DNA from 3 places in the Streptomyces sp. NPDC056486 genome. Region 3 is predicted to be linked to each of the others. Evidence: riboswitches for the same ligand, from Rfam matches in the RefSeq annotation. Region 3 holds a riboswitch; each other region holds the start of a gene.
What was found. Region 3 has a riboswitch for cobalamin ahead of ACFQ7F_RS14580 (CbtB-domain containing protein). Riboswitches for the same ligand answer to the same signal wherever they lie in the genome.
Positions count from the first base shown of each region.

Region 1 (5,501 bases), on a different contig from region 3:
TCTCCGGCAGCATCACGCCGTCACCTCCCTGCGCGGTGCGAGGCGGTGGGCGACCAGATCGGCGACGAGGTTCACGACGACGGCGGTGCCCGCGAACAAGAGTGCATACGTCTGTACTTGGGGCAGGTCCCGGTTCTGCACCGCCTCGACGAAGCCGCTGCCGAGGCCGCGGAATCCGAACACCGCCTCCACGAGCACGGCGCCGCCAAGGAGCCCCTCCACGCACCGGGCGTACTGCTGGGCGGCGGGGCCGAGGGCATTGGGCAGCACGTGGCGCAGCACCACCGTGCGTTCCTGCATGCCGAGGAGCCGTAGGTGCTCGGCGACGGGGCCAGGCTGTTCGGCCGCTACGCCCACGCGGATCTGGCGCGCCAGATCACACAGGTGCCTGGCCGTCAGTACGGTGACGGGGAGCACCAGGACCGCGGGCTCCGCCAGCAACGCGGCCGTGTCCATACCGACGGCGGTGGCGGGCAGCAGTCCGGCCGCCAGCGACACCGATGCGACGAGCAGCAGCCCGAGCACGAACTCCGGGACGGCGTGCAGCAGCACGGCGGCCGCGTTCAATGCACGGTCGGTGCGGCTCCCCTCTCGCAAACCGGACATGGTGCCGAGCAGCGGCGCCACCACGGTGACGAGGACCAGCGCAGGCACACCGAGCAGCAGCGTCACCCCGGTTCGGCGGCCGATGTCGTCGACCACGGGCAGCCCGGTCGTCAGGGAGTTTCCGAGGTCACCGGTGAGCAGGCGGCCGAGCCAGTGCCAGAAGCGGGTCCAGGCCGGTTGGTCAAGGCCCAACTGTTGCCGTAGCGCTGCCACTTGTTCGGGCGTACCGAGTTCACCGCGCAATACGTCGGCGGTGTCGCCGGGAAGGAGCGACCCGACGGCGAACACAGCCACCAGTACGAACAGGCATTGGACCAGTGCCAGGAGCGAACGCCGCAGGATGTAGGCGCGCACCTCAGCCGATGCGGACCCGGTCGAAGCGGGCCCAGTCGTGGGAGTTCGGCGGTGCCGCGCGCAGGCCGCGGACGGACTCGTCGATGGCGTCGTTGGCATCGGAGAACGCCCACACAAGGAGGCCGGATTCGTCGCGGGCGATCTTCTGGGCGCGGGCAAGCAAGCTCAGCCGATCCTTCTCGTCCCGGGTGGTTCGGGCTCGCTCGAGCAGCGCGTCGAACTTCTTCGACGCGTACTGCGTCTGGTTGCGGGCCGCTCCGCCACGGACCCGCTGTTGCAGGAAGTCGGAGACAGGCAGGGTGGAGGTGGTGTTGAAGGCGGCGACGCCCTTCGTCTTGATCTCGGAGAAGTAGGTGCTGGAAGCACGGGTGTTGGCCGTCAGCTTCAGTCCGACCTCGCGCAGCTGCCGCGCCATCAGATCCGCGGCCGGCTCCCACGCGGCGTCGACGGAACTCGTCTCCACGGTGATGTGCAGGCCATCGGCGCCGGCCTCCTTCACCAACTTGCGCGCTTCGTCGACATCCCGTGCACGCGGCTCGAGGTCGTCCGGGTAGCCGCGCAGGCCCATCCCGAACAGGTCGTCGCCGATCTCACCGTGGCCGGCAAGCGCGATACGCACCAGCGCCGCCCGGTCGATGCCGAGCTGTACGGCCCGCACCAGGCGTGGATCGTCGAACGGCTCGCGGCCGGTGCGCAGGAGGAGCTGCTGCGCGGTCGCCCGCTCGGCCGTCAGCAACCGGGTCGAGCTCTCCTTCTTCAGCCGTTCCACGGAGGAACCGGCCATGTCGGCGGCGTAGTGCACCTGCCCGGACAGCAGCGCGTTGAGCCGCGCCGACTCGTCGTTCGCCGGGACGATCTCGAGCCCGGCGATGTGCGGAGCGCCGTCCCAGTGGTCCGCCCAGCCCCGGTAGCGGGCGATGCCTCCGGGCGTGAACGACACATAGGTGAAGGGACCGGAGCCGACGGGCTTGCGGAAGTCCTTCGTCCCGTCGGGGATGATCTCGGTGCCGGGGCCCGCGAGGACGGATGGGAACTCGAAGTTCGGCGCCTTCAGCTTGAAGACCACGGACCGTTCGCCGTCGGCCTTGCTCGCGGCGAAATCGATCGAGGAGAGCAGCACCTGCGAGGGCGAGCCGGTATCGGGGTCGGCGGCGCGGCGGTAACTGTAGAGGACGTCGTTCGCGGTGACGGGCTTCCCGTCGTGGAATTCCGCCGCGCGCAGACGTATTCGCCACCGGGTGCCGGAGGCGTCGCTCTCCCATGACTCCGCGAGGCGCGCACGGACGGACATGTCGTCCGCGTACGTACCGAGCGTGTCGTAGAGGGCCTTGGCGCGGGCTTGGTCGACGAAGTTCGGGGCGACGTGGGGGTCGAGGGTTTCCTGGGAGCCGCCGGCCGTGAACGCGGCGCGGAACCGGTCGCTGCCTCCCCCGTCCTTCCCGTCCCCGCCGCAGCCGGTGAGCAGGCCGGACGCGGTGAGCGCCAGGGCGCCTCCGGCGGCAAGGACTCCTCGTCTGCCGGGTTCCGGTCGCTGCTTCGGCGCCGTCCGGGCATACGTGATCACAGTCGATCCTCTCCGGGGTGTCCTCGCCCCTGCTGTCAGACCGGCGACGGGTCAGTCTCCTGACTCCCGGATCGTCGCTCGCCTCCGCCTTCCCGTCCACGTGCGCGGACAGTGGCGTGCAGGAGGATCGCTCCCCGGTCACAGTGGCGGGACCGCGCCGGATTCACACCGGCTTCCTGGCTCCCGTCGCCTCGTGTGCTCATTGTTGCGTACGAGGCAATAGGTGCGGGCCGTGCGGTGAGCGGTGACGTCAAGCAGCCCGCGCCGTGGGCTTCGGCAGCGGCGCGAGGGACGCGTACTCCAGCGGTGCGGACGGGTCGATCGACACATCGAGCGGAGCGGGTTGGGCGCCGGAGCGGACCAACAGGTCACCGACGGCGGCGATCATGGCACCGTTGTCGGTGCACAGCGTCATCGGCGGTACCCGCAGCTCGATGCCCGCGGCCCGGCAGCGCTGTTCGGCCAGGGCCCGCACACGGGAGTTGGCGGCCACTCCCCCGACCACGATCAGTGTCCTCACGTCGTGATCGCGGCACGCACGCAAGGCCTTACGGGTGAGGACGTCGGCGACGGCCTCCTGCAGCGCGGCCGCCCCGTCGGCGACCGACGGCTCCGCGCCACGCTGCCGGTGCTGCTCCACCCAGCGTGCGGCGGCCGTCTTCAATCCGGAGAAGGAGAACGCGTACGGGTCGTCCCCGGCCCGGGTCAGCGGGCGCGGGAAGGTGACCGCGCCCGGGTCGCCGTCACGCGCGGCGCGGTCGATGGCGGGCCCGCCGGGATACGGCAGGCCCAGGATGCGGGCGACCTTGTCGAAGCACTCGCCGGCCGCGTCGTCGAGCGTGTCGCCCAGGTGCAGGATCAGCTCGCGCACCAGGTCCGGGACCAGGAGCAGGGAAGTGTGGCCACCGGAAACGATGAGGACCACGCACGGCTCGGGCAGCGGGCCGTGCTCAAGGGTGTCGGCGGCGACATGTCCGGCCAGGTGGTGCACTCCGTACAGCGGGACGTCCGCCGCGTAGGCCAGGGACTTCGCACCGGCAAGGCCGACCTGCAGGGCGCCGGAGAGGCCGGGTCCCGTGGTGACGGCGACGGCGTCGATCTGCTCAAGTCGCAGACCGGCGTCCGCCAGGGCTTGTCGCACGACCGGAGTGAAGGCGTGCAGATGGGCGCGGGCTGCGATCTCGGGCACCACGCCACCGAAGCGGGCGTGTTCGTCCATGCTCGACGCCACCACGTGGGCAAGGAGTTTCCCGCCCCGCACGATGCCCGCGCCGGTTTCGTCGCACGACGACTCGATCCCCAGCACCACCGGTCCACTCACCGCGACCCTCCTTCTGCACATTGTCGCTAGTTGCAATATATGTGCAATAAGAGAGTGGCGAGCACACCCGCCCCCCGATCGCCGCCGCGTCCCCGGCGCAGTCTCATATCCCCGCTGACTCCGTCGCCGGCTCCAAGGGGAAGTGGCACAGAGCTGTGTGGGAGTCGGCCGCGCCCGTCGTCCCGCGGACCACGAGCGGCGGCGCCTCGGTGGCGCACACGTCCTCGGCACGCCAGCACCGGGTACGGAAGCGGCAGCCGGAGGGGATGTCGAAAGGCGAGGGGATCTCCCCCTGGAGCTGGATCTCCTGGTCACCACTGGCGCGGGAGGCGTCCAGGACCGGTGCGGCCGACATCAGCGCCGAGGTGTAGGGGTGTTGGGGGCGGTCGAAGACCTCCTCGGTGTTCCCGTGCTCGATGACCTTGCCCAGGTACATCACCGTCACCCGGTCGGCGATGTAGCGCACCACGGACAGGTCGTGGGAGATGAACACGTACGCGACACCGAGGCGTGAGCGGAGTTCCGACAGGACGTTCAGGACCTGCGCCTGCACGGACAGGTCGAGGGCGGAGACGGGCTCGTCACACACGATGAGGTCGGGGTCCAGGGCAAGGGCGCGGGCGATGCCGATGCGCTGGCGCTGTCCGCCGGAGAACTCATTGGGGTAGCGGTGGGCGTCGCTGTCCCGAAGACCGACCAGGGCGAGCAGTTCGCGGACGCGTTTCTCCCGGGCCTTCGGACCCGGTACGACGTCCCGGTGGGTGCGCCAGGGTTCGCCGATCAGATCGGCGGCCGACATGCGCGCGTTGAGGGAGGCGAAGGGGTCCTGGAAGACCATCTGGACGCGGCGGCGCCAGGCGAGGAGTTCCTTGCCGCGCAGGGCGAACGGGTCGGTGCCGTCGAACCGCACCGTGCCCGCGTCGGGCCGTTCGAGGCCGAGCAGCACCCGGGCCAGGGTGGACTTGCCGCAGCCTGACTCGCCGACGAGTCCGAGGGTCTCTCCCCTGCCGAGCTGTACGTCGACGCCGTCCAGGGCGGTCAGCCTGCGACGGCCGCTGCCGAAGCTCTTGGTGACGCCGCTGACCTCGAGCAGCGGACGCGCTTCGGCTGCCTCCGGTGCGGCGGGAGCCGCGGCGGTGGCTCGGGGCTCAGACATTGGCCAGCTCCTCTGAGAAGTGGCAGGCGGTCGTACGGCCGTCGCCCGACGGACGCAGCACCGGCCGTTCCCGGACACAGCGTTCGCGTACCAGCGGGCAGCGGTCCTGGAAGACGCAGCCGGGCGGCACCGCGCTCAGCTCGGGCGGGCTGCCGGGCACGGCGGGCAACGGGCGCCCTCGTACGGCGTGTTCCGGGACCGAGTCGAGCAGTCCCCGTGTGTAGGGGTGGCGGGGAGCGGAGAAGACGTCCCGCACCGGTCCGTTCTCCACGACCGTGCCCGCGTACATCACGACCACGTCGTCCGCGCGCTGGGCGACTACGGCCAGGTCGTGGGTGATCAGGACGAGAGCCATGTCGCGTTCGTTCTGGATGTCCCGCAGCAGCCGCATGATCTGCGCCTGCACGGTCACGTCGAGCGCGGTGGTGGGTTCGTCGGCGATGAGCACATCGGGGTCGAGGGCGACGGCCATCGCGATGAGGAGGCGCTGGCGCATGCCG
Region 1 is NZ_JBHTSF010000029.1:33,716-39,216, forward strand. It holds gene ACFQ7F_RS14635 (ABC transporter permease) at 1-13, opposite strand, end outside; gene ACFQ7F_RS14640 (ABC transporter permease) at 13-960, opposite strand; gene ACFQ7F_RS14645 (ABC transporter substrate-binding protein) at 962-2,524, opposite strand; cobalamin riboswitch at 2,577-2,703, opposite strand; gene tsaD (tRNA (adenosine(37)-N6)-threonylcarbamoyltransferase complex transferase subunit TsaD) at 2,775-3,833, opposite strand; gene ACFQ7F_RS14655 (ABC transporter ATP-binding protein) at 3,949-5,001, opposite strand; gene ACFQ7F_RS14660 (ABC transporter ATP-binding protein) at 4,994-5,501, opposite strand, start outside.
Region 1: linked by a shared signal. The riboswitch ahead of ACFQ7F_RS14645 (ABC transporter substrate-binding protein) and the one ahead of ACFQ7F_RS14580 (CbtB-domain containing protein) in region 3 are both predicted to bind cobalamin.

Region 2 (5,501 bases), on a different contig from region 3:
CCCGCCCAGGGCCCGACGATCGCCATGGAGAACACATTGGCGCCGAGCGTGGTGAGCCCGCCATGGGCGAGCAGCAGGGCCTGGAACAGCAGCGTGATGGTGCCGAGCACCGTCATGATCGGCGGCCGGAACAGGATCGCGCCGAGCCCGGTGCCCGTCGGGTGCGAACAACTGCCCGTCACGGAAGGGATTTTCAGGGCGGAAAGGACAAAAGTGAAGGCTCCGGAGGCGCCCAGGAGCAGTGTGCTCTCCGGGTGCTCCTTGACCTCACGGGTCAGGGAGCGGACTCCGTGGACGACGAACGGCGCGGACGCTACGCCCCAGGCGATCGCGTGCGCCGGTGGGAGGAAACCCTCGGCTATGTGCATGGCTAAGCAGACCCTCTCCAGCACCTCGTGGATGGACAACGCGCCTTGGCCGGTCTCCTGGCTTACGGGTCATACCGACCGGACTCCGCCTTCCCGGATGCGTGTGCACCCAGTGGCTGCCGCGAGGGCTGGAGCCGGACTTCCCGATCACAGTGGCGAGGGCCGCACCGGCATCACACCGGATTTCCCGTTCACCAAGGCGTGGTGACCATAGTGCGCAACCGAGTTTCCTGACAACTTGTGGGACGGCTGCACCTGTGGCACGCGAGCGCACCCGACCAGGGGCGTACGCCCCTGGTCAGCCCCTGTGCACCGCGGCCGGGGCGCCTCAGGAGTGCGTGAAGCCGGGCGGTCGCTTGTCGACGAAGGCGGCCATGCCCTCCTTCTGGTCCGCGGTCGCGAACACGGCGTGGAAAAGGCGGCGTTCGAAGCGGACGCCCTCCGCCAGAGTCGTCTCGAAGGCCCGGGACACCGCTTCCTTCGCCATCATCGCGACGGGCAGGGACATGCCCGCGACGGTCTCGGCGACGGCGAGGGCCTCGCCGACGAGTTCAGCGGCGGGCACCACGCGGGAGACGAGCCCGGCCCGCTCCGCTCCCTCGGCGTCCATGGTGCGGCCGGTCAGGCACATCTCCATGGCCTTGGCCTTGCCGACCGCGCGGGTCAGCCGCTGCGAGCCGCCGATGCCGGGGATGACACCCAGTTTGATCTCGGGCTGACCGAACACGGCGGTGTCGGCGCCGTAGCAGTCGTCGATCCAGGTCCGGTGACCGGCAAGGTCGCCGGGCGGTGGCTGGCGCACGTACATCTCCAGGGCGTCCCAGACCGGCTGCGTGGCGAGGTCGTCAAGGAACCCGGGCAGGTTGCCGGAGGGCACGAAGTGATCGGCGAGCCCGCACAGCAGGGCATCGCCGGCGCCGATCCGCGCGCCGGTGAGCGCCAGGTGGGTGGTGCGGGATACCGGCCGCGAACTCCACCACCTCCAGGCCGCGTTGAAGGTCGCCGTGCGCGTCGGCCACGGTCTTGCCGTGCTCGGCCGAAAGCATCCGCGCCAGGGAGTCTCGCTCCGCCTCGACGAGTTGGAGGAAGCGCAGCAGGACACGGGCGCGCCGCTGCGGGTTCCAACGGCCCCACTCCTGCTGCGCGTTGACCGCGTCGGCGATCGCCGTCTCGGTGTCGGCCCGGTCGGCGAGCGGTACGCGGGCCTGGACGGTGCCGGTGTTGGGGTCGTACACGTCGCCGAAGAGGCCGGAGGCGCCGACGGTGTGCTTACCGCCGACGAAATGGGTGAGTTCACGGACCATGGGTGCCTGCTCTCGTCAGGTGCGATCCGGGGAGGGCACGGCGAGCCGCCGGCGGGGCGCACGGGTGTGTGCGCTGCCGGTGCGAGCCGCGGGACAGCGGACGTCGGGACCGTCAGGCGTGGAGGAAGACCACCGGAGGTCGCGAAGTCCTATGAGCGCGTGGCGAGTTGACCGCGCTCCGCCGGATCACCAGGGTCGTGGGTACGGACCGGTGCCATGCGTGTCTGCTCCATCCTCGTGGACAACACGGAACATTCCGCGGCCGGTATCCTGACTCCCGGATCTACGCGCGGCGCCCGCCTTCCCGGCAGACCTCGCCAGTGGCGTGTGGATGGCAGCACACTCCCCGGTCACAGTGGCGGGACCGTGCCGGTTTCACACCGGCTTCCCTGCACCGCGGACCTTGTGCCACGAAGATATAGTTGGACGTCCTAGTAAGTCCACCCCCTCATTCGCCGCCCGCCCGCTTCCCGGCCACGGGGTAGGGCACGAAGGTGCTGCTGTTCTCGTCGATCGCCAGGCTGCGGTCCAGTGGTGGCACCGCCCGCTGGGGGCAGTCCGTGCGTTCGCAGAGGCGGCAGCCCATGCCGATGGGCACGGCGGATGACGCGCTGTCGAGGTCGAGGCCGTCGGAGTAGACGAGCCGTGAGGCGTGGCGGATCTCGCAGCCGAGGCCGATGGCGAAGGTCTTGCCGGGCTCGCCCCAGCCGCCGCGGTGCCGGGTGACCGCTCGGGCGGTCCACAGGAATCGCTGTCCGTCCGGCATGGAGGCCACCTGGACGTGGATGCGCCCTGGCGCGGCGAACGCCTCGTACACGTTCCACAGCGGGCAGGTGCCGCCCGCGCGGGAGAAGTGGAAGGCGGTGGCGGACTGCCGCTTCGACATGTTGCCCGCCCGGTCGACCCGCACGAAGGAGAAGGGCACACCGCGCAGCCGGGGCCGCTGCAGGGTGCTGAGGCGGTGGCAGATCGTCTCGTAGCCGAGTCCGAAGTGGTCGGTGAGACGCTCGATGTCGTAGCGGAACTCCTCCGCGGCCGCGTGGAAACGGCGGTAGGGCAGGATCAGCGCGGCAGCGAAGTGGTTGGCGATCCCGATGCGGGCCAGCGGCCAGGCCGCGGCCTCTCGGTCGAAGTCCTCCGACGCGAGGGCGGACACCTCGTCGGCGTACTCGAGGAGCACGAGCTGAGTGGCCATCCGGAACGCCTGCTGGCCGGGGCGAAGACGGTTGGAGAGGTGCAGGACCCGGGCCGTCGGGTCGTAGTGGTGCAGGAGCTCGTGGGCGTCCGCGGCCAGGCGCACCCCGTGGCGCTCGGCGAGGCGTGCGGACAGGGCGCGCACGACCTCGCCGGGGCGTATGCCGATCTCGGCGGCGAACTGTTCGGCGGCGAGATCGATGTCGTGCAGGTAATTCTGGCGCCGGTAGAAGAACTCACGGATCTCCTCGTGCGCGGAGCGGGGCTGCGCCGCCGTTCCCGGCCCCCGCCCCTCCGCGGCTTCGGAGAGCTGTTCGGTGAGGTGCTGGTTCCTTCGGCCCAGGTCCACCAGGACCGTTGCCACGGCGGGCATGCGCGATGCCAGGTCCGAGAGGTCGGACGCGGACACCCGGCCGGCCAGGACCTCGCCGGTGAGGGCGTCCCGCAGGTCCGCCACCAAGCGGCTGGTGTCGCGCTCGGAGAAGAAGCCCGGGTCGACTCCGAACGCCTCAGTGAGCCGCAGCAGCACGGGCACGGTCAGCGGTCGGGAGTCGTGCTCCATCTGGTTCAGATAGCTCGGCGAGATGGCCAGGGTCCGGGCCAGATCGGCCTGGCTCATGCGGCGCTCCTCCCGCAGCCTCCGCAGCCGTGCTCCCGCGTACGTCTTGCTCACCCATGGCTCCTGTCCGGTCACGGTCACCCTCGTCGGCACTGCCCGTGATGGTAGCCACGCGAAAGGGACTGCAGGCATTAACAGAGTTGGCAATACGGCGCCGGAAGATGCGCAGAAGTTGGCAGCTTTCCCTGCTTGATGGCACTGAGTGCCGATGCCAGAGTCGTACTGCGGCCCGCCGGACTCCGTCGGGCGGATCGGAAACGGGGTACGGCTCAATGCCCTGACGTCGGCGATCCCGACCCTTCCACCCGGCTCGGCAGCATTGCTCGGATGGCTCACCCCGGAATCGGCGGGCCGCACCCTCAACTCGTCCGGCACCCAGTGTCAGACATTCGCATAGTTCACGAGTCTTCAGGAGACGGTCATGGCACAGGCAGGGACGACGACAACGGGGACGACGACCGCAACGGCCCAGGAGCTGGCTCAGCGGTGGGCGACCGACTCCCGCTGGAAGGGCATCGAGCGCACCTACACCGCCGAGGACGTGGTCAGGCTCTCCGGCAGCGTCCGTGAGGAGAGCACCCTCGCCCGGCGCGGGGCCGAGCGGCTGTGGCGGCAGCTGCACGAGCAGGACTACATCCACGCGCTCGGCGCCCTGACCGGCGGTCAGGCCGTCCAGCAGGTCAAGGCCGGTCTCCAGGCGATCTATCTGTCCGGCTGGCAGGTGGCCGCCGATGCCAACCAGGCCGGGCACACCTACCCCGACCAGTCGCTCTACCCCGCCAACTCGGTTCCCCAGGTGGTCCGCCGGATCAACAACGCCCTGCTGCGCGCCGACCAGATCGCCACCGCCGAGGGCGGTGAGGACGTCACCGACTGGCTCGCGCCGATCGTCGCCGACGCCGAGGCGGGCTTCGGCGGTCCGCTCAACGCCTTCGAACTGACCAAGGCGATGATCGCCGCGGGTGCGGCGGGCATCCACTACGAGGACCAGCTTGCCTCCGAGAAGAAGTGCGGCCACCTGGGCGGAAAGGTCCTCGTGCCCACCGGCCAGCACATCCGCACCCTCAACGCGGCCCGCCTTGCCGCCGACATCGCCGATGTGCCGACGCTGATCGTGGCACGTACGGACGCGCTCGCCGCGAACCTGCTGACCAGCGATGTCGACGAGCGTGACGCCCGGTTCGTCACGGGCGAGCGCACCGCTGAAGGCTTCTACCGGGTGCGGAACGGCATGGAGCCCGTCATCGCCCGCGGCCTCGCCTACGCCCCGTACGCGGACCTCATCTGGGTCGAGACCGGCACCCCTGACCTCGCCCAGGCCCGCGAGTTCGCCGAGGCGATCCACGCCGAGCACCCCGACCAGATGCTCGCCTACAACTGCTCGCCGTCGTTCAACTGGCGTGCCTCCCTGGACGACGACCAGATCGCCAAGTTCCAGCGCGAGCTCGGCGCGATGGGCTACCGCTTCCAGTTCATCACCCTGGCCGGGTTCCACTCCCTCAACCACGGCATGTTCGACCTGGCCCGCGGCTACGCCGAGCACGGCATGACCGCCTATGTGGACCTCCAGGAGCGCGAGTTCGCCGCGCAAGCGCAGGGCTTCACCGCCGTGAAGCATCAGCGGGAGGTCGGCACCGGGTACTTCGACCTGGTGTCCACCGCCGTCAATCCGGCCTCTTCCACGACTGCGCTGTCCGGTTCCACCGAGGAGGAGCAGTTCCACTAGACGCTTCGCTGGCTCTGCGTTGTCACCCGCGGGCCGGTGGGAGCTGAGCGCGCAGTTCCCCGCGCCCCTTACGGGGCGCCCCCCCACCGCCCCGTCAGTCCGCCCCCCCCTGCTGAGGAGACCCGCATGTCCATCTCCGCTCCGACCTGCCGTGTCCAGGTCCTCGGCCCGCCGGGCGACCGGCACGACGAGATCCTGAGCCCCGAGGCCCTGGAGTTCGTGAGCCGCCTCGTCCATGCCTTCGCCGATCGCCGTGCGGAGATCCTCAAGGAGCGCATGCGGGTGGGGGC
Region 2 is NZ_JBHTSF010000142.1:16,352-21,852, reverse strand. It holds gene ACFQ7F_RS36325 (energy-coupling factor ABC transporter permease) at 1-368, opposite strand, end outside; cobalamin riboswitch at 398-596, opposite strand; partial or broken gene ACFQ7F_RS36320 (enoyl-CoA hydratase-related protein) at 697-1,287, opposite strand; partial or broken gene ACFQ7F_RS36315 (aldehyde dehydrogenase family protein) at 1,319-1,672, opposite strand; cobalamin riboswitch at 1,915-2,100, opposite strand; gene ACFQ7F_RS36310 (short-chain fatty acyl-CoA regulator family protein) at 2,121-3,539, opposite strand; gene aceA (isocitrate lyase) at 3,907-5,211, shown strand; gene aceB (malate synthase A) at 5,338-5,501, shown strand, end outside.
Region 2: linked by a shared signal. The riboswitch ahead of ACFQ7F_RS36315 (aldehyde dehydrogenase family protein) and the one ahead of ACFQ7F_RS14580 (CbtB-domain containing protein) in region 3 are both predicted to bind cobalamin.

Region 3 (5,501 bases):
CGCTACTACTTGGCGGCAGCCGCCAGCTTCAGCGCGTACTCGGGCCACCAGGCCCCCGCCTTGGGGCCACCCCGACACGTGCCGTCGGACTCACCAGGCCGCTTGACCCAGAGGTACGCATCCACCAGAGGATCACCCGTCTTCGTGGTGGGCGCCTCGCCCAACGCCCGGCCCGGCGGGTTGCACCAAGGATCCTTGCCCTTGTCATAAGGCCCATTGCCATTGCGTGCGGTGTCGATGACGAACGGCTTGTTGCCGATCTTCGCCGAGAGCTTCTTACCGAACTCCTTGCTGACCTCGGTGGTCTGGAAGTTCGAGACGTTCACCGAGAAGCCGTCGGCCTGCTCGACGCCCGACCACTTCAGGGGCTCCCAGAGCGAGTCGGGGTTCTTCCAGCCCGCGTTGCCCGCGTCCAGGTACACCTTGGTGTTCTTCAGGGACTTGAGCTTCTCGATGGCGCCCTTGAGAAGGTCGTACCGCTCCTCGTGGAACTCCTCCGGCGTGCAGTTGTCGACCATGTGGAGCACCGCGTCCGGCTCCAGGATGACCGTGGCGCCGCGGTCGCCGATGCCCTTGGCGACCTGGTCGATGAACTTCCTGTACTCGTTGCCGTCGGCCGCGCCGCCGCCCGAGTACTGACCGCAGTCACGGTGCGGGATGTTGTAGAGGACCAACAGGGCGTCCCTGTCGGCCTTCTGGGCGGCCTCGGTGAAGCCGCGTGCCTGATCCTCCGCGTTCTCCGGGATGATCCATTCGGGAACCGGCTGTTCGGCGATCTTGCGGATCAGTTCGGCGTCGTCCTTCTTGCCGTCCTTCTCGTACGAAGCGACCTGCTTGGCGGCGTTGCCCTCGGGGTTGACCCAGTACGGGTCGGAGCCCTTCGGCTGCTGTTTGACCGGCTGCCCCGACGAGTCCTTGCCGTCATCGGAGGAGCACCCCGACAGCAGCAGCGCCGCCCCCGCAAACGCCGCCGCAGCCTTCACCCCCCGGGCCACGATCCGATGACCGGGGCCGGTGTTTTTGTGGTACATCCACTCCCCCTTGGGTGCACTGTCCGATTTCTCAATCCTGACATACGCACTCCCGGCCCACGAGGCCCGCCCGCCCGCGACGGATACCTGTTGGTGAGCTGTTACAGCGCGGCGCCCGGGGGTAGGCGAGCAGGGCGCGGGGCGCAGCTCTTGGGGAGGAGACCATGCGGGATCACACCTCTGAATTACGACTGGCCCAAGTCCTGTTGGAGACCACGAACACCCTGGACGACGACTTCGACCCGGAGCGCTATCTGAGCCGGGTCGCGGGCCACACCGTGGAACTGCTCGACGCGTCCGCGGCCGGAGTCGTCTTCGACGGCGCGGGCGCACCCGCGGGGGCCGCCGGCGCCCACCCCCGTGAGCTGGCGCTCGCCCTGCTCGGGGCCCAACAGACCGGCGGGCCCTGCGTGGAGAGCCTCGGCACGGGGCGGCCCGTGCCTCCGGTACAGCTCACCGCGGCCGAACCTGCCCAGCGCTGGCCGGAGTTCACTCCGCTTGCCCTGCGCCATGGAATCGGAATGACGTACGCGGTACCGCTGCGACAGCGCAAGACCCTGCTCGGCGCGCTCAACGTCTTCATGCCCGAGACCTCCGGGGTCCCGCACATCAACGGGGAGTTGAACCTGGCCCAGGCGATCGCCGACGCGGCCGCGGTAGGTCTGCACAATCACCGCGCCTACACGGAGTACCGGATCCTCGCCACACAGCTCCAAGGCGCCCTGACCAGCCGCATACGCATTGAACAGGCCAAAGGCATACTCGCTGAGCGCTGGCACACTGGTGTGGATGAGGCCTTTGAGGCGCTGCGGCGGTACGCACGCAGAGAACGCCTGGTCATAGACCTGGTCGCCACGGAGGTGATCAAGGGGACGCTCAACGACTCGGTACTGCGCGGCAGTTGATCCGAATCTCTCCGAAGGTCATTCCGGAAACGCCACCACCTGCGATGATCACGGAGAGAAAGCGGATCACGACTTGGCGTCAATCGCCCCCTAGGCTCCAGCGCCCATCCGTTCTAGAGTCGTCCCAACGGCCCAAGCCCCCGGCCTGATCGTCCATCCCGCATTGCGGGGTTGGCCACCGAACCTCCCGCGCCGGCGCCGGGTTACTCCCGCAGCTCGTGCGCGCGCGGTCGAGGACCAGCCCGGTCGACGGCTCCGGGGGGAGCGGGCCGCCGACCGGGCCAGGTTGTCCTGACACAGGCAGGCGCACAGGCAGGCAGAGACAGGCACAGGCACAGGCACAGGCAGACAAAAGCAGACCCAGGCATACACAGGCATACGCAGCCGGACACGGGCAGACACGTACACCGTTGACAGTGTCCATGACCAACTGGGACTCTCCGGGACACAAGTACATACATCGAGACGACGGTTGACAGGAACCCGGTGCGATTCCGGAACGGTCCCGCCACTGTGACCGAACGCCCGCACGGCGTGCGGAAGTCAGGAACTGAGCTGTCGTACTCCTGCTTCGGGGCGTGGAAACCCCAGAAGGAGGCCCTTCGATATGTCACTGCACACCGCGGCACCGCACACCGACAGCGCGGCGGCCGACGCTGCCACCGTCCATACCCGCGACTGGCTCATCGCGTCCGCCGCGGTCATCATCGCGCTGATCGCGCTCTACGCCGTCTTCATCGACAACGGCTCACTGATCTCGGCGACCGGCAGCTATCTGCACGAGTTCGCGCACGACGGCAGGCACCTCTTCGGTGCCCCGTGCCACTGACCGGGGACGGACGCGGCACCATGCCACCCCCCTCGCCTCCCTCGTCCTCGTCCTCGTCCTCACCTGTCCTGCCCCTGCTCGGCCGGGGTCTCGTGGCGGGAGGAACGGCGGGCCTCACGGCCGGTCTCTTCTCCCTGCTCCTCGCCGAGCCGCTGATGGACCGGGCGATCCGCGCCGAGGAGAAACGAGCGGCGGCCCAGGAACACGCGCACGGTGCCGGGCAGTCCGCACAGCACCACGAGGAGCTGTTCACGCGCTCGACGCAGCACGCGGGCCTGGTGGTCACCGCGATCGTCGCCGGTCTGGCCATCGGCGCCCTCTTCGCGGTGGCGTACGCCCTGGTGCACCGCCGCGATCCGCGCGCGGACCCGTGGCCGCGCGCCCTGACCTTCGCGGGAGCGGCCTTCCTCGCCGTCTCCCTGCTTCCCGGTCTGCGCTACCCGGCGAACCCGCCGGGCGTCGGGGACGCGGGCACGGTCGGCGACCGTCAGGCGATGTGGCTCGCGTCGATCGTGATCGGCGTCCTCGGCATGATCCTCGTCCGGCAGGTGTACGTACGGCTGTCGGCCAGAACCGTCCCGGTGCGGCAGATCGCGGCGGCCCTCACGGTGGCCGCCGTCCTGGCCGTGCTCTTCCTGCTCCCGGACAACCCCGACCCGGTCCCGGTCGACGCGACGCTCCTATGGGATTTCCGCGTCCTCTCGGTCGCCTCGCAGGCCCTGTTGTGGGCCGTGTTCGCGGCGGTCTTCGGAGGCCTGGGCCTGCGGTCCTTCCGGGAGAGGGCCGCCGGGGGTGCCCCCATGGGCGCGAGCGCGGCGGGAGTGCCCTCGCGCCCGGGCGCCGCCCCCGGCGCAGGCCCTACGACCCCACGCCGGTGAGGTAGGCGGACACCACCACGTTCGCCGAGTAGGTCTTGGTCGCCCGGTCGAACGTGCCGCCGCAGGTGATCAGGCGGAGTTCGGCACGGCCCTCCTCGTGGGGGCCGTACGCCTTCTTCGCGTCGAAGCGGTCCCGGCTGAGGACTTGTACGTCGTCCACGGTGAACTCCGCGACCGAGCCGTCATCCCGGGTCACCCGGACCTTCTCGCCCGGGCGCACCGCGCTGAGGTCGTAGAAGACAGCGGGGCGTGTCTCGGTGTCGACGTGGCCCACGAACAGGGACGTGCCCGCCGCGCCGGGGCGCGTCCCGCCGCCGTACCAGCCGACGGAGCTCGCCTGCTCGAAGGGCGGCGGATCGATGGCGCCGTCCTGATCGAGCCCGCGGGTGATCACGGGCGCCTGCACCTTCAGCGAGGGGACTTCGACGCGCTGCGGCTTCGCGGCGCCCAACGGCTCGTGCGCGTCCGGGAGTTCGACACCGAACGGACGGCCCACCGCGGCGACGTCACCGTTCGTGGGCTCCGAGACACCGCCGCGTACGTCGGTGATGTCGCTGCCCCACAGCCAGAGCCCTACGAGCAGCAGCGCCCAGGCGACCCCGGTGAGGAATCGCCCGTGCCCAGCCGGCTTCTCATGGCCCGACATCTCGGTCGTCGCCCGTCACTCGGAGCGGCGTCGGCGGACACTGCGGAACGCCACGGCCACGGCCGCAACCCCGGCGAGCACCAGGCCGATCACCGCGTGCCGGGTGCCGGGGCCCGCCTCCTGGGCGTGCGCGGCCAGCTGCGCGGTGCCGCCGCCACCCGCGTGGACCGGCGAGACGGGGGTGGTGTGGTGCTGGACGACCTCCACGGAGCCCGCGCGCTGGTGGGGGTGGCCGTCGCAGTCGACGGTGATCTCGTACGAGCCGGAGACGCCGTTCCGGATCGTGGCGGAGCCGTTCAGCGAGTACTTGTCGCCGTCCCTGCCGGTGAGCTTCGCGTCCCCGTCGAACGCCCCGGACCCCGCGGACCCGGTCGTACCGTCACAGCCCGTGACGCTGATCTCCACTTTGGCCCCGGCCGCGGCGCTGGACGGGGAGACCGTGGCATGCACTTTTCCCTCGTCATGGGCGTACGCGGGTGCGGTGGCTGCGACGGGAAGCGTGGCGAGGACAGCCGCCCCGGCTATACCAGCGATGCCACGCAGGGTGAGTGGACCTCTACGCATCGTGAACCTCCTGTTTCGAGGTTCACGCGCGGCGGCACGTCACGCCTCCCGTGTGCGGCAAACGGGTGGTGCTGCGGAGGCGGTCAGACGCGGTCGACCAGGTCAGCGATGGAGTCCACGACGTTGGAAGGCCGGAACGGGTACTGGTCGATGTCATCGCGGGTGGTCAGGCCCGTGAGGACCAGGAAGGTCTCCATTCCCGCCTCGAGACCGGCGAGGACATCCGTGTCCATGCGGTCGCCGATCATCGCGCTGGTCTCGGAGTGCGCCCCGATGGCGTTGAGCCCGGTCCGCATCATCAGGGGATTCGGCTTGCCCGCGAAGTACGGGGTCCGCTTCGTGGCCTTGGTGATCAGCGCGGCGACGGCGCCCGTTGCGGGGAGCGGTCCCTCCGTGGAGGGCCCGGTCTCGTCCGGGTTCGTGCAGATGAAACGAGCCCCGCCGTTGATGAGCCGTACGGCCTTGGTCATGGCCTCGAAGGAGTACGTACGGGTCTCGCCGAGCACCACGTAGTCCGGGTCGTGGTCGGTCAGGACGTACCCGATGTCGTGCAGGGCGGTGGTGAGCCCCGCCTCGCCGATCACGTACGCCGTGCCGCCGGGCCGCTGGTCGTCAAGGAACTTCGCGGTGGCGAGCGCCGAGGTCCAG
Region 3 is NZ_JBHTSF010000028.1:72,473-77,973, reverse strand. It holds gene ACFQ7F_RS14590 (glycoside hydrolase family 6 protein) at 6-1,031, opposite strand; gene ACFQ7F_RS14585 (ANTAR domain-containing protein) at 1,196-1,936, shown strand; cobalamin riboswitch at 2,389-2,511, shown strand; gene ACFQ7F_RS14580 (CbtB-domain containing protein) at 2,544-2,765, shown strand; gene ACFQ7F_RS14575 (CbtA family protein) at 2,786-3,643, shown strand; gene ACFQ7F_RS14570 (class F sortase) at 3,624-4,289, opposite strand; gene ACFQ7F_RS14565 (hypothetical protein) at 4,305-4,853, opposite strand; gene ACFQ7F_RS14560 (HAD-IIA family hydrolase) at 4,937-5,501, opposite strand, start outside.